DNA from 3 places in the Microbacterium sp. NPDC006705 genome. Region 3 is predicted to be linked to each of the others. Evidence: predicted binding sites of a transcription regulator. Region 3 holds the regulator's gene; each other region holds the start of a gene.
What was found. The regulator HrcA, encoded in region 3, represses chaperone genes, less so after heat shock. The targets are predictions, from matches to a motif close to TTNGCACTCGNNNNNNNCGAGTGCNAA.

Region 1: the regulator HrcA is predicted to act here: its motif matches at 1,864-1,890, upstream of ACI2K6_RS06050 (Hsp20/alpha crystallin family protein).
Region 2: the regulator HrcA is predicted to act here: its motif matches at 2,547-2,573, upstream of groES (co-chaperone GroES).

What each region holds. Positions count from the first base shown of each region.
Region 1 is NZ_JBJDQQ010000001.1:1,257,958-1,263,229, forward strand. It holds gene ACI2K6_RS06045 (HNH endonuclease) at 1-1,229, shown strand, start outside; gene ACI2K6_RS06050 (Hsp20/alpha crystallin family protein) at 1,366-1,791, opposite strand; gene ACI2K6_RS06055 (L-serine ammonia-lyase) at 1,940-3,349, opposite strand; gene ACI2K6_RS06060 (FUSC family protein) at 3,439-4,509, shown strand; gene ACI2K6_RS06065 (FAD-binding protein) at 4,523-5,272, opposite strand, start outside.
Region 2 is NZ_JBJDQQ010000003.1:20,947-26,218, reverse strand. It holds gene tsaD (tRNA (adenosine(37)-N6)-threonylcarbamoyltransferase complex transferase subunit TsaD) at 1-833, shown strand, start outside; gene ACI2K6_RS14025 (hypothetical protein) at 830-1,291, shown strand; gene ACI2K6_RS14020 (SAM-dependent methyltransferase) at 1,270-2,505, opposite strand; gene groES (co-chaperone GroES) at 2,648-2,944, shown strand; gene rarD (EamA family transporter RarD) at 3,067-4,008, shown strand; gene ACI2K6_RS14005 (ABC transporter substrate-binding protein) at 4,182-5,272, shown strand, end outside.
Region 3 is NZ_JBJDQQ010000001.1:312,939-318,210, forward strand. It holds gene ACI2K6_RS01400 (PhoH family protein) at 1-63, opposite strand, end outside; gene ACI2K6_RS01405 (HIT domain-containing protein) at 110-457, opposite strand; gene ACI2K6_RS01410 (16S rRNA (uracil(1498)-N(3))-methyltransferase) at 501-1,229, opposite strand; gene dnaJ (molecular chaperone DnaJ) at 1,234-2,355, opposite strand; gene hrcA (heat-inducible transcriptional repressor HrcA) at 2,395-3,432, opposite strand; gene hemW (radical SAM family heme chaperone HemW) at 3,512-4,729, opposite strand; gene ACI2K6_RS01430 (DUF1990 family protein) at 4,729-5,272, opposite strand, start outside.

The DNA of each region.
Region 1 (5,272 bases), 950 kb from region 3:
TGCACGACGCGCGGCGCGATGGGGTTCGTGGGATGGCGTCGGACATGGAGCTGCGGTCGGTCGCGGCCGAGGCCGCGGGGATGGCGCGGTTGACGGACCGGCGGCTGCAGGGCGAGATCGACCACGCGATGACCGTCATCGACGACTACCCCGCCGTGTTCGAGGCGTGGGTTCAGCGGCGGATCGAACGCGGACACGTCGATGTGGTCGTGCGGGTGGGCGCGGGAGTGCCTGCGGAGGTCCGGGGGTCGTTCGCGGAGGCCGCGATCGCGGTGTGCGAGCGGGACGTGCCGTCGCGGGTGCGGGGTGCGCTGGATGCGTTGGCAGCCCGGCTTCACCCGCAGACGTTCACCGACCGGCACAAGACCGCGGCGGCGGAGCGGTGCGTACGGGTGTTCCACCGGTCGGATGGGATGTCGAATCTCGTCGCGAACCTTCCGACGGTCATCGCCGCCGGGATGCTCGACCGGCTGACGCAGATGGGGCAGTCCGTGAAGGACGCCCGGGCGGAGGGCGATGGGGCGGAAGGTGCCGGGGCGGATGCCGCTGGGTCGGGTAAGCCCGCCGACACCAGGACGATGGATCAGCTGCGCGCCGACATCCTGGGCGACCTGGTGCTCGGCGGGGCGCCCGTCGTTGACCCGACGTATGGGATCGACCGGGCTGGTGGGCTCGGGGCGATCCGCGCACGGGTTCAGGTGGCGGTCACCGCCGAGACGTTGATGGGGCGTGACGAGAACCCGGCCGAAGCCGTCGGGGGCGCGCTGATCGATGCGGATACGGCGCGCGAGCTCGCCGGGCAGGTCAGCGAGTGGGACCGGCTCTTCATCGACCCCGTCACCCGCACACCGATTGAGATCGACACCTACCGGCCCACGGCTTCGATGAAGAAGCTCCTGATGGCGCGGGACCAGCACTGCCGATTCCCCGGATGCCGCCGGGCCGCGATCCGCTGCGAGCTCGACCACACCATCGACCACGCCCTCGGCGGGCACACCCACATCTTCAACCTCGCCCACCTCTGCCAGCGACACCACTCGATGAAGCAGTTCACGAAGTGGGAGGTTCGGCAGGTCGGTGGCGGGGTCCTGGAATGGACCTCACCCCTCGGCCGGGTCTACCGCGAAGACGTCCCCGTACCGGCCGTCTGCTTCACCATCGCCACCACGGACCCGCCACCGGATGCGACACGCGGCGGACCGCCGGCGGACGAACCGCCACCCTTCTGAGGGCTGCAGCCACGCAGTCGGGCGAGCGCATCGCGCACCTTCGAATCGGTCGCGGGCTAGGGGATATACGCGAAAGGGCGGCCGCCGCCCCCGAAAGAGCTGCGGCCGCCCGTCGTGCGCACGCGGATCTGCGCGATCAGTTCTCGATCGGCACCACCGGCGCGGCTGCGTCGGTCGTGACCTCGACCTTGCGCGGCTTGGCCTTCTCGCTGACCGGGATGGTCACGGTCAGGACGCCGTTGTTGTAGGTCGCGGCGATGCCTTCCGTGTCGACACCCTGGCCGAGGTTCAGCTGACGCAGGAAGCTCGCGGCTTCACGCTCGCGCGTGATCCACTTCACTCCGTCACCGCTCGCGAGCGTTCGCTCGGCGCGGATGGTCAGCAGCTGGCCGTCGACGTCGATGTCGACCGAGCCCGGGTCGATGCCGGGCAGGTCGGCGGTCATCACGTAGTGGTCGCCGTCACGGTAGAGGTCCATCGGCATGCGACGGGGGCCGCGGCGCGTGTCGAAGAGGCTCGAGGCGATGCGGTCGAGGTCGCGGAACGGGTCATAAGTAGCCATCGATCTTTCCCTTCTCTGATGCTTCGTGTTGAGATCTGAAAGTTGAGCCATACCGGCTCAACTGCATCCAGATTAGCACTCTCCCCCATCGAGTGCCAAGGGTTCTCGCACGGCGAACAGCGCCCCGAAGATGGGGCGCAAGGACCTCTCAGCACTCGACGACGTTCACCGCGAGACCGCCCTCGCTCGTCTCCTTGTACTTGTGCGACATGTCTATCCCGGTCTGGCGCATCGTCTCGACGACGGCATCCAGCGACACGTAATGCTGCCCGTCACCCCGCAACGCGAGTCGCGCCGCGGTGACCGCCGTCGACGCCGCGATCGCGTTGCGCTCGATGCACGGGATCTGCACGAGGCCACCGACCGGGTCGCACGTGAGCCCGAGGTGGTGCTCCATCGCGATCTCCGCCGCATTCTCGATCTGCGCGCTGTTGCCGCCCATGACCGCCGTCAGGCCTCCCGCCGCCATCGCGCACGCAGATCCGACCTCGGCCTGGCAGCCGCCCTCCGCACCCGAGATGGACGCGTTCGCCTTGAACAGCGACCCCAGAGCCGTCGCGGTCAACAGGAACCGCCTGATGCCGCGGCGCCGATCCAGATCCTCCGACGCGAGCCGCGACTCCGCCGCGAACCGCCACCAGTACATAGCCACCGCCGGAAGGATTCCTGCGGCGCCGTTGGTGGGCGCGGTGACCACGCGTCCACCCGACGCGTTCTCCTCGTTGACGGCGAGCGCGAAAGCACCGAGCCACTCCCCCGGCAGCTCACGCCCGCCGGCCGCCTCCGCCTGTTCGAGCTGCGCCCGCATCGCCCCCGCCCGGCGCCGCACGCGCAGCATCCCCGGCAAGGTGCCGTCGGCTCGAAGCCCCGCCTCTACGCACCCCGCCATGGCATCCCAGATCGCGTCGAGGCCGGCAGCGACCTCGGCCTCGGGCCGGAGTGCCTCCTCGTTGCGGCGCGCGAGGCCGGCGATGCTCATCTGCTCGCGCTCGCACAGCTCGAGCAGCTCCGCCGCGGTACTGAAACGGTACGGCCAGGCGACAGCGCCCGCACCTCCGCGCCGCCCGCCCGACTCGGCGGCTTCGCCTGCGCGACGGATGAAGCCGCCCCCGACCGAGAGATACGTTTCCGACGCGACGAGATCGCCCGCGGCGTCCCACGCGCTCAGGGTCATCGCGTTGGGATGCTCCGGAAGCCGCGTCCGCGGTTCGAAGGTCACGTCGCTCCGCGAGAACGGCACCGCGTGCCACCCCGCGAGCACCAGGGGCGACCCGTCGACCCATTCGGTCCACGCGCCGCGAACCTCGTCGGGATCGACGGTCTCGGGCGCATGACCCTGCAGCCCTGCGACCACGGCGTCGGGCGTGCCGTGCCCGATCCCGGTCGCTCCGAGCGACCCGTACAGCACGCAGCCGACACGTGCGACCTCGGGAAGCCGCCCCGCGGCCTCCAGCCTGACGACGAAAGCACGGGCAGCACGCAACGGGCCGACCGTGTGGGAGCTCGAGGGTCCTACACCGATGGAGAACAGCTCGAACGCCGAGACGTAAGCGCTCACTCGCCCAGGCTACGCCAGCATCTGCCGTACGGGCCCGGCGGCGTCAAGGGGCTGCTGTCGGGCGCACTGTACGCCTATCGTCGCGATCGATGACCGCCCTACCCCATCCCCGCCTTGTCTCGCTGAAAGCCGCGGCGCGGACCGCGGGCGGCGAGGCCTTCGCGCTCTCTCGTCTGCTGCTCGCCGGCAAGGCGGCCCTCGCCGCGGCGATCGCCTGGTATCTCGCGCCGTACGTACCCTTCGCGCACGACGAGTACTCCTACTACGCGCCGCTCGGCGTGCTCGTGAGCATGTATCCGACGATCGCCGACTCGGCCAAAGCCGGCCTGCAGGCGGTCGGCGGCCTGGCGATCGGCATCGCGATCGGCCTGGTGGGCCTGTGGTTCGTGTCGGGCCCCAGCCCCCGCATCGTGGGCGTGGCGATCGTCGTCGGCGTCGGCGTCGCCGTCGGCGGCATCCGGGCGCTCGGCACCGGCCGAGACTGGATCGCCATCGCCGCCCTGTTCGTGCTGCTGCTCGGGGCGAACGACGCGGGCGGCTTCTCGGTGTCGTACCTGGTCACGATGGCGTTCGGCGTCGTCATCGGCGTCGCCGTCAATCTCGCCATCATTCCGCCCCTCTACCTCCGCCGCGCCTCCACACGCCTGTCGCAGCTGCGCGACGCCGTATCGGACCGGCTCGAGATGCTCGCGACCTCGATCGCCGACGGCGAACCGGCCGACGAGGCCGGTCAGCGCTATCTCGAGGAGATCCTCGACGCTGTGTCGACCGACGTCCGCGAGGCCGCACGCAGCCGCAAAGCGCATCCGCTCGCCCGTCGCCGACGGGGCATCGAGACGGAGAACAACCGCCGATTGCGCGCCCTCGAGAACACCGTCCGCCAGACGATCGAGCTGGCCGACGGCATCGACGGGCTGCCCCTCACACCGGATGCCGCGCCCCCGCGTGCCGCACTCGCCGAGGCTGTCCGTGCGACCGCCCGAGCCGTGGCTCGCCCTCTGGGCGACCCCGCCGCCGCGACCACGGTCGAGGATGCCGAGAAGGCGCTCGCCCGCGTCGTCGAGACGGTTCCCGCCCGCAACGACGGGCGCATCTCACCGTGGACGCGGACCGCCGTCGACCTCAGCCGCATCATCGACGCCTCGCGACCCTTCACCTGAGCCGCGGGGCACGTCAGCGCGCGGGGATGCCCAGTACCCGCTCGAGGTAGGGGCCCGAGAACTTCCCCGTCGGGTCGACGCGCGCCACGAGCTCCCGGAAGTCATCCAGGTGCGGCAGCGATCCGCCGATGGGCATCGAGAAGACCTTGCCCCAGTGCGGGCGCGGATCGAAGGGGGCGAGCACCCGCTCCACGTGCGAGATGGCCGTGCGCACGGCATCCGGCTCGTTCTTCCAGGTGAAATGGATGCACACGCTGTCACGCCCGAACCCGGGAGAGAGCCAGAGCTCATCGGCGGCGACGGTCCGCAGCTCCGTGACGAGGAGGGCGGGCTCTACCCGGTCGGCGATCGAGCGGACGGCGGCGATGGCGTCGACGGCGACAGCCCGGTCGACCCAGTACTCCGTCTGGATCTCGTCACCGTTGGACGGCGTCGCGTCGATGCGGAAATGAGGCAGACGCTCGCACCAGTCGCCCGGGACGCCGCCCTGCTCGGTCGTGTTGTCGACCCCGTCGGCCGCCGGCGAGTCCGCCTTCGCCGTCACCCGGCGCGCGCTCAGCACCCGTTCCGGCATGTCGGGAGCCGAAGTGTCGTCGAGGCGCTCCTTGACCCATACCTCGCCGACGTCGCGCGTGTTCCAGCGTGTGAAGACACTGACGCTGTAACCGGCTGCCGTCACCTCGTCGAATCGCTCGAAGAGGTCGTCCCACGTCAGGCCGGCGTAGGTGTCCTGCCTCACCTGATACGTCGGCTCGATCGCGAG
Region 2 (5,272 bases), on a different contig from region 3:
AGGAGCTCGACGCGGTCGCCGTCACGAGCGGCCCAGGGCTGGCCGGCGCGCTCATGGTCGGCGTCGGGGCTGCGAAGGCCCTCGCCGTGTCGCTCGGGAAGCCGCTCTACGCGGTCAACCATCTGGTCGGTCACATCGCGGCCGACATCCTGACCGGTGACGACGTCGAGTACCCGACCGTCGCCCTCCTGGTCAGCGGCGGACACACCTCGCTCCTCCTCGTCCGCGATCTGGTCTCCGACGTCGAGATGCTCGGCGAGACGATGGATGACGCCGCCGGCGAGGCCTTCGACAAGATCGCCCGCATCCTCGGTCTGCCCTACCCCGGAGGCCCCGAGATCGACCGCGCCGCAGCCGGCGGCGACCCCGACGCCATCCGATTCCCGCGCGGACTCTCCCGAGCGTCCGACCTGGCCGCGCACCGGTACGACTTCTCCTTCTCCGGGCTGAAGACCGCCGTGGCGCGCTGGATCGAGCAGCGCGAGGCGGCGGGCGAGACCGTGCCCGTCGCCGACGTCGCGGCATCCTTCCGCGAAGCGGTCGTCGACGTCCTCGTGACCAAGGCGCTCGACGCGTGCGCGCAGCACGGCGTGCCCCGGCTGCTCCTCGGCGGCGGCGTGATCGCCAATCGCCGGCTGCGCGAGGTCGCGCTCGAACGAGCCGCCGCCGCGGGCGTCGCGGTGCGCATCCCGCCGCTGAGCCTGTGCACCGACAACGGGGCGATGATCGCTGCGCTCGCCGCCGAGCTCATCTCCTCGGGCGCCGAGCCGTCGACCCTCTCGTTCGGCGCCGACTCGACGCTTCCGGTCACCGAGATCCAGGTACGCGGGTGAGCGACGACCGTCGGCGCAGTCGGCGCCCCGCCGTGGCAGCGCCGACGGATGACGTCGCGTCGGCTCCCGAGGCCGCGAGGCTTCCGGGCGAGCACCGCGGCGGGTTCCAGCGCGAGTTCACGCAGCCGACACCGCTGCTGAGCAGCCCCGAGGTCGGCCCGCGCGCCGAGCCCGCTGCGTCGCAGCCGCGCGTCGAGTGGGCCCCGGCGCCCGAGATCCTGCCGCGGTCGGGGGCGTGGGCGCTCGCGCTGGCGATCGTGGCCCTCGTGCTGTCGCTGTTTGTCGGGTGGGCGTTCCCGCTGGGTATCGCAGCGGTCGTGATGGCGGTGCTGGCGCTGCGCCGACCGTGGGAGCGTCGCGGGGTCGCGGTGTGGGCGCTCGGCCTCGCCGCGTTGTCGATCCTCTACAGCGCGGGCTGGCTCGTCTGGGCGGCGGCTCAGGCCGGGCTGCTGGACTGAGCCCCGTCGCCGGGGCGGCCCTCACCGTCCTCGACGCGGTCGGCGAGGACGGCCACCCGGCGGTCTCCGACGCGCGTGAGGAAGAGGGTCGCCGACGCGCTCCCCGACAGGCTCAGCTTCTTGCGGAACTGCGCGGGATCGATGTCGACCCCGCGTTTCTTGATCTCCAGGATGCCGATCCCTGCGCGCTTGAGCGCGGCGTCGATCTCGCGGGTCTTCAGCGGCAGGACCTCGCGCACCCGGAACGTCGTCGCGAACGCGCTGGTACGCCCCGTGTCGGAGGTCATGTACGCCGTGCCGCCGGCGAGCATCCCCGCGTCGAGGGAGCGGGCCACGTCGCCGATCAGCCGAGCGCGGATGACGGCGCCGTCTGGCTCGTGCAGGTAGGCGCCCAGATCGCGCGGATCGACGTCCGGAGCATCATCGGCGGCGGTGAGCTCGGCGGCACGATCGCCGCGGATCACGAGGGCGGACCGCCGGACGCCCGGGCGAGCGAGAGCGCCCGACCAGAGGACGAGCTCGATCGTCGAGCCGTCCGCGCTGATCCACTGCGCCTCGCCGTCGGTGGGAAGGTCGTCGCGGTCGAACGCAGGGCCGAGCTTGATGCCCGTCGGCATCCGACCTGCGAGGTCGAAGGCCCACTCGAGCGACGGCGTGTAGTCGGATGCCGCGATGCGCCGCGTCTCGCTGTGGCCCGAGGTGCGGCGAGCGGGGTCGAGCCAGACGGCATCGACGCCGTCGAGATCGGTCTCCTCCGCCCGCCCGTGGCGCACGCGAGCGGCTGCACCGAACGGGGCGAGGTTGTAGGCGGCCAGGGCGGCCGTGATCTCGTCTGCGTCGACGGCCAGGACCTCGAGTCCGATGCCGGCGAACCCCAGGGCGTCGCCGCCGATGCCGCAGCCGAGGTCGGCGACGCGGGCGATGCCGGCATCGCGGAACCTGCCGGCGTGGCGGGCGGCGACAACGAGACGCGTAGCCTGCTCGAGGCCGGCCCGGGTGAACAGCATCCGATCGGCGAACGGACCGAACTTCGCCCGCGCGCGCTCGCGCAGCCGGGCTTGCCCGACGACGGCCGACACGAGGTCGGGGGAAAGGCCCTCGCGTCGCAGCCGCGACACGGCCGACGCGGCATCCGCCGTAGACGAGATCCGGAGGGCGTCGACCAGACGGAGTCCCTCGGGGGTCAGCAACGCGGAGAGCTCGGCGTGATCCACCACGACAGCCTACGCGGGGCGGTGCGGCCGGTTCAGGGGTGTTGGCACTCGCGTTGCGTGAGTGCCAACGTCCCCCTAGACTCGGAGTTGGCACTCTCAGGGTGAGATTGCCAACAAGTCTTGTCGAAGAAAGAGGTAGACCGTGTCGGTTTCCATCAAGCCGCTCGAGGACCGCATCGTCATCAAGCAGGTCGAGGCCGAGCAGACCACTGCGAGTGGTCTGGTCATCCCCGACACCGCCAAGGAGAAGCCCCAGGAGGGCGAGGTCGTGGCGGTCGGCCCCGGCCGCATCGATGACAACGGCAACCGTGTTCCGCTCGACGTCGCCGTCGGCGACCGCGTGATCTACAGCAAGTACGGCGGAACCGAGGTCAAGTTCGGCGCTGACGAGTTCCTCGTGCTCTCGGCCCGCGACGTCCTCGCCGTCGTCGTCCGCTGACGCAGAGCTCTTCCACGAAGGCCCGGGTGCATCGCATCCGGGCCTTCGTCATGGCAGGCGTGCGGCGGCGGATGGCAGTCCGTCGTGACCTCGCCGTGTCATGACCGTCCTATGCTTGGCTCGTGACACCCCTCGATCCCGCCCGTGAACGCTCGCTCGGCGGGATCTACGCTTTCTCGGCCTACGTGCTCTGGGGCTTCATGCCCCTCTACTTCCTCACGCTCGCCCCGATGGGGCCGTTCGAGGTCGTGTCGTGGCGCATCCTGTTCTCGCTGGTGTTCTGCGCGATCCTCCTCACGGTGCTCCGGGCCTGGGGCAAGCTGATCGCGATCCTGCGCACGCCGCGCCTGGTGCTGTGGACCATCGTGGCGGGGCTGCTCATCTACGTGAACTGGCAGGTCTTCCTCATCAGCACCCTCACGGGGCACGTGATCGAGGGGAGCCTCGGGTACTTCATTAACCCGATCGTCACGGTGCTCCTCGGCGTCCTCGTCCTGAAGGAGCGGCTGCGAGTGGCCCAGTGGGTCGCGATCGGCATCGCCGCCGTCGCGGTCGGCGTCATCGTCATCGGCTACGGGGCCTTCCCGTGGATCGCCCTGACCCTCGCCGCGAGCTTCGGCACCTACGGACTGGTCAAGAAGCAGATCGGGCCCTCGGTCGACGCCGTGAGCGGCCTGACCCTCGAGTCGCTCTGGCTGGCGCCCGTCGCGATCGTGCAGGCGATCATCGTTGCGGTCACCGGCGGGCTCGTTTTCGGCTCGGTCAGCCCCGGCCACACCGCGCTGGTGACCCTCGCCGGGATCGTCACCGCCGTGCCCCTGCTGTTCTTCGCCGCCGGCGCCCGTCGCAGCAGCCTCACGGTGATCGGCCTGCTGCAGTTCGTCGCGCCGATCCTTCAGTTCATCACGGGGGCCTGGATCCTCGGCGAGCCGATGCCTCTCGAGCGCTGGATCGGCTTCGGGCTCGTCTGGCTCGCCCTCGTCGTGCTCAGCGTCGACTCGCTGCGCGCCGCTCGTCGTCCGAAACGCGTCGACGAGGCATCCGACGTCGCCCCCGTCGTCTGACGTGGCACCGGTCCCACCCGCGTCATCGCGCGGGACGCCGCGGGCCGGAAGTAACGATCAGGTCGCGTAACAGACCGTTAACACATCGCAACATCCCTGATGCAGCGGCACCACTAGGTTTGACCCAACCTCGCGGGGCTTCGGTGCCGCGTTCCCACTCATCAAGGAGCACAATGGGCGTTCTCACCCGTTCCCGCACCGCGAAGGTCCTCGGCGGTATCGCCGTGATCGGCGCGAGTGCCCTCGTCCTCGCAGGCTGTGCCGGAGGCAGCGAACCGGCTGCATCGGGTGACGCCGAAGGGAACTCCTCGGCCGATTTCCCCATCGACTGCGAAGCGGCCGAGCCCGCGTCGTACACCCCCGAGTACACCTCGACCTCCACCGGTCCCGGCACCGACCTCACCTACACGATCGGCACGGCTCTGCCCGTGACCGGCAACCTCGCCTTCCTCGGCCCGCCCGAGATCTCGGCGACCGAGTTCGCCGCATCGGAGATCAACGCCGCGGGCAAGGGCATCACGATCGACCTCAAGCAGGGCGACTCGGGTGACACCGACAACAAGGCGTACGAGACGGAGATCCCGCGACTGCTGGGCGAAGGCGCCACGGCGATCATCGGCGCGGCGTCCTCGGGCACGTCGCTGCAGTTCATCGACCAGGTCATCGCCGCCAACGCCATCCAGTTCTCGCCGGCGAACACCTCGGCCGCCTTCACCGGCTACGAGGACAAGGGGCTCTACTGGCGCACCGCTCCCTCGGACGTCCTGCAGGGCGAGGTGCTCGGCAACCTGATCGGCGCCGACGGCAACGAGACGCTCGGCATGATCGTCCTCAACGACGCCTACGGCACCGGCCTCGCGTGCTTCACCAAGGCCGCCTTCGAGGCTGCCGGCGGCGAGGTCGTCGCGACCTCGCTCTATAACACCGGTGACACGAACTTCTCGGCCCAGGTCGAGGACGTGCTCGCAGCCGGCCCGGACGCGATCGCCCTGATCACGTTCGAAGAGGTCAAGACGATCATCCCCGAGCTGATCGGTGCCGAGGTGGCCCCCGAGCAGCTGTACCTCGTCGACGGGAACCTGGCGAACTTCGGCGACGACTTCGAAGCCGGCACCATGGCCGGCGCGAAGGGCACCTACCCCGCCGTCGACCCCGCGTCGATCGCAACCTTCCGCGACAACCTGCAGGCGTTCTGGACCGGTGCCGGCAACGCCGAGCTGCAGGACTTCACCTACGGGCCGGAGTCGTATGACGCCGTCGTGCT
Region 3 (5,272 bases):
GTCGGGGTGCTCCCGCTCGACGACGCGCAGGAGGCGGTCTTGGGGCCCGAGCAGCTGGACCATGGCGACGCCGTCGGCGAGGATCGTCGCGACGGCGGGTTCGGAAGCATCAGCCACCGAGGCTCCCTTCGGAGAGGCCACCGGCGAGGACGTGCGCGTGAACGTGGAACACGGTCTGTCCTGCGCCGGGGCCGGTGTTGAAGATCAAACGGAAGTCGCCGTCCGAATGCTCGGCAGCGACGGAGTTCGCGAGCCCGACGAGCTCGCTGAGGAGAGCGGGGTCGCCCGCGGCGAGCTCAACCACGGTGCGGTAGCGCTCGGTCTTGGGGATCACGAGGACATGCACCGGAGCCTGCGGAGCGATGTCGCGGATCGCGAACGCATTCTCGGTCTCCGCGATGATCTCGGAGGGGATCTCGCCGCGGAGGATGCGCGTGAAGACAGACGGTTCGCTCATACGTTCAGTCTATCGACGGGGTGCGGTGGCGGGACGGGCGGCGTTACCAGCGACCGAGGGCGACGTTGACAACGCCGAGCGCAGCGGGGCCGGCCGTCGACGTCCGCAGGACCGTGTCCCCCAGACGCACGGCGACCGCGCCGGCCGCGACGAGCGCGTCCAGCTCCTCGGCTGCGATCCCGCCCTCGGGACCGACCACGAGCGACACGTCGCCCTCGCCCAGTTCGACCTCGCTCAGTCGCCGCGTCGCCGTCGGCTCGAGCACCAGCACTCGCTCGGAGCCGCATCGCGCCGCGAGCTCCGTCGTCGACACGGGCGCGTCGACGGCGGGCAGCCACGCGCGATGCGCCTGCTTCGCCGCTTCGCGCGCGATGGTCGCCCACCGCTGCACACCGCGCTCGACCTTCGGTCCGCTCCACCGCGAGACGCTTCGCGCAGCCTGCCAGGGCACGATCGCATCGACGCCGAGCTCGGTGCAGGCCTGCACCGCGAGCTCGTCGCGATCGCCCTTCGCGAGCGCTTGGATCAGCGTCACGCGCCGTGCGGGCGCGGAATGCTCGACTCGCGAGAGCGCCTCGATGCGGACGAGCTTCGGATCGGCTGCGGTGACGGTGCCCTCGAGCCACGCCCCCGCGCCGTCGCCCACCGTCACCGTCTCACCGACACGCACGCGACGGACGCCGGCCGCGTGATGAGCCTCGGCGCCGGTGAGGTCGACGAACTCGCCCGGCCGAGTGATGAGCGGCGGGTCGACGAGGAAGTGCAGGGCCATGCGCTCAGCTGTTCCGGAACCGATCGCGGAGCTTGGCGAAAAGGCCCTGGTGGAACTCCGCGAGCTGTGGTGCGGGCGACTTCGTGCGCTTCTTCAGCTCCTCGATGAGGGCCCGCTCCTTGGCATCCAGACGCGTCGGGGTGACGACGTGAACGCCGACACGCAGGTCGCCGCGCGTCGAGCCGCGAAGCGGCGTGATGCCGCGACCCTTGACGGTGAGGACGTCGCCGGACTGGACGCCGGGGCGCAGCTCGAGCTCGACCGGACCGTCGAGCGACTCGATCGTGGTGCTGGTGCCGAGGACGGCGTCGGGCATCGACACCTCGAGCGTGGCGAGCAGATCGTCGCCCTCGCGGCTGAACACGTCGTGCGGAGCGACCGTGACCTCGAGGTACAGATCGCCGTTGGGGCCGCCGGCGGGACCGACCTCGCCGGATCCGGGGAGCTGCAGGCGCAACCCGGTCTCGACACCTGCGGGGATGTCGAGCGAGACGGTGCGGCGAGCCCGGACGCGTCCCTGCCCCTGGCAGGTCGTGCACGGGTACGGGATCGTCGTGCCGTAACCCTGGCAGACGTTGCAGGGCTGCGACGTCACGACGTTGCCCAGCAGGCTGCGGACGGTGCGCTGCACGTTGCCCGCGCCGTGGCAGACGTCGCAGGTGACCGGCTGCGTTCCCGGCTGGCAGCACGAGCCCTGGCAGGTGTCGCAGAGCACCGCGGTGTCGACCTCGATGTCGCGATGCACGCCGAAGACGACGTCGCCGAGCTCGAGGGTGACCCGGACGAGCGCATCCTGTCCGCGTTCGCGCCGGGAGCGCGGACGCCCGGCGCGACCGCCGCCTCCGGCGCCGCCGCCGAAGAAGGTCTCGAAGATGTCGCTGAATCCGCCGAAGCCCGCGGCGCCGCCGAAGCCGCCGGCGGAGTCACCGCCCATGTCGTAGCGCTGACGCTGCTCCGGATCGCTGAGGACGTCGTAAGCATGCGTGACGAGCTTGAATCGCTCGGACGCATCCTCTCCCGGGTTGACGTCGGGGTGCAGTTCTCGTGCCAGGCGTCGGTACGCCTTCTTGATCTCGTCGGGCGACGCGTCGCGCGCAACGCCCAGGACCTCGTAGTGGTCAGCCACGGATCGCCTTTCCGCCCGTTCGGGCGTGGGTGGGGTGGGTCAGCGGGACTTCTCGTCTTCGTCGAGAAGCCGGCTGAGGTAGTGCGCGACGGCGCGGACCGTCGCGAGGTTCGTCGGGTAGTCCATGCGCGTCGGTCCCATGAGGCCGACGCGTGCATGCGAGCCCGGGACGTCGTAGTCGCTCGTGACGACCGAAGCTTCGGAGAGCCCGTACGCCTCGTTCTCGCGGCCGATTCGCGCTGCGACGCCGCGGTCGTCGGCGACCATCTCGCCCATGAGCCGAAGCAGCGTCACCTGCTCCTCGATGGCTTCGAGCAGCGGATAGATACTGCCGCGGAAATCCGCCTCTCGCCGCGCGAGCGTGGCGGTGCCGGCCATGACTAGGCGGTCCTGCCGGAACGTCTCGAGCTCTTCGACCAGGATGCGGGCGATCTCGCGCACCGCATCGCCGATCGGGTCGCCGACCGACTCGCTCTCCGCGAGCGCCGACACCGCGGTGACGGCGTCTCGCACGGCGACGCCGGTGACAGCGGCGCGCAGCGTCGCCTTGGCTACGGCGAATTGCGCTTCGTCGAGGAGGGTGCGTACCACGCCCACCCGCTGGGAGACACGGCCGGTGTCGGTGACGACGATGACGACGAGTCGTCCGCCGCCGAGGTCGACCAATTCGAGGTGCGAGACCTGCGCGCGCGCGAAGGAGGGGTACTGCACCATTGCGACCTGGCCCGTCAGCTGGGTGAGCGCACGAACCGTCCGCACGAGCAGGTCGTCGAGGTCGGTAGGGCCGTCGAGGAAGGTCGTGATGGCCGAGCGCTGGGCGGCGCTCAGGGGGCGAAGGCCTGCCAGATGGTCGACGAAGACGCGGTAGCCCTTATCGGTCGGCACGCGTCCGGATGACGTGTGGGGCGCGGCGATGAGCTCCTCGTCCTCGAGGAGCGCCATGTCGTTGCGGATCGTGGCAGCCGAGACGCCGAAGGCGTGGCGCTCGACGATCGACTTGCTTCCCACGGGCTCGCGGGTGTCGACATAGTCCTGCACGATCGCCCGCAGCACCTGCAGTCCGCGCTCTGAGACCATGTCCGTCACCTCCTGTTTGGCACTCGATGTCTGCGAGTGCCAATTCTACCGCGTGGGCGAGGCGGGTCGCCGCCCGGGATCACTCGGTGAGCGCCCGTACGACCGCATCGGCCATGAGGCGTCCGCGGCGAGTCAGGACGACCCGACCGCGGACGGCGTCGGCGCCTTCGATGAGCCCGTCGGCGATGAGCGATGCGACGGCACGGCGCGAGTCGTTCGCGAGCTCATCGACGGCGAGCCCATCCACGATGCGTGATCGCAGCAGGACGGACTCGAGCCGTCGGGCCTCGGCATCCGGGCGCTCGCGGCCTGCGGCGGGAGACTCGCCCGCGGAGAGCCGCTGAGCATATGCCGCCGGGTGTTTCACGTTCCACCAGCGGAGGCCCGCGATGTGACTGTGCGCGCCCGGCCCGTAACCCCACCAGTCGGTTCCGCGCCAGTAGGCGAGATTGTGGCGCGAGCGCTGGTCGGTCGACCGGGCCCAGTTCGAGACCTCGTACCAGGAGAAGCCGGCGGCGGCGAGACGGTCATCGGCCAGTTCGTACATGTCGGCCTGGAGATCGTCGTCGGGCGCGGCCACCTCACCGCGGCGGATCTGACGCTCGAGACGGGTGCCCTCCTCGATGATCAGCGCATAGGCGGACACATGGTCGGGTTCGAGCGCCACCGCGGTGTCGACCGAGCGCCGCCAGTCGTCGAGGCTCTCCCCCGGCGCTCCGTAGATCAGGTCGACCGAGACGTCGAGTCCAGCCCCGCGCGCGGCAGCCACGGCGGTGGCGACGTTGGCGGGATCGTGCGTTCGGTCGAGCGCTGCGAGCACGTGCGGAACCGCGGACTGCATGCCGATCGACAGGCGCGTCACGCCCGCCGCCGCCAGCTCGTCGGCGACCCGAGGGTTCATCGTGTCGGGGTTCGCCTCGACGGTGACCTCCGCGCCGGCGGCGATGCCGAACGTGTCCCGCACTCCGCTCAGCATCCGAGCGAGGTCCCCGGCCGGAAGCAACGTGGGAGTGCCGCCGCCGAAGAACACCGTCTGCGCCGGACGCCGGGGGCCGCGCTCGTCCATCACATCGGCCGAGAGGGCGATCTCGCGCAGCACCTCGTCGGCGTAGGCATCTTGCCGCGCGCCACGCAGCTCTGTGGCGGTGTAGGTGTTGAAGTCGCAGTAGCCGCACCGCACCCGGCAGAACGGAACGTGCAGGTACACCCCGAACGGGACGTCGGGGTCGATGACGAGGTCGTCCGGCAGCGTCCCGCCGACCGGCACCGGATCACCGATCGGCAGTGCCGCGCCCATCAGGCCTCAGGCGTCGCGTACAGCGGCGAGATCGCGCGGAGGTAGCCCTGGAACAGCATCCGGCGGCGGCGGCGGACGAGACTCTTGAGCATGCGGTAAGCCAATGCCGTCGGCCGATCGAACGCCCGCACGACGAACCAGACCTCATCGTTATCGCGCCATTCGAGGAGGAAGGACTCCTCGCCGCTCACGACGGAACCGCCGACGGTCCCGAGAGCGAACGCGACCCGGCGGGGCTCCTCGTCGACGAAGATCACGCGGAGCTCCGCATCCGCATTCAGCCCCGACACACGCCCGTGCACCTGAAGCGTGGTGCCGGCTCCGACGTAGGGGGTGCCGTCCGCCGCGAAGCGCTGCTCGTGTTCCATGCTGCTGGGCGCGACGGCGTTTCCCTGGTCGTCGAACGCGACGCCGGTGTACATCGGTCCCGATGCGGGCCGAACATCCGCGACGCGCAAACCCGCCCCACGGAGCGCTGCCCACGACATGAGGAGGTCGGCGGCGGTGTCGAAGCGAGCCTGCCCGCTGCCGATCCGCCATGCG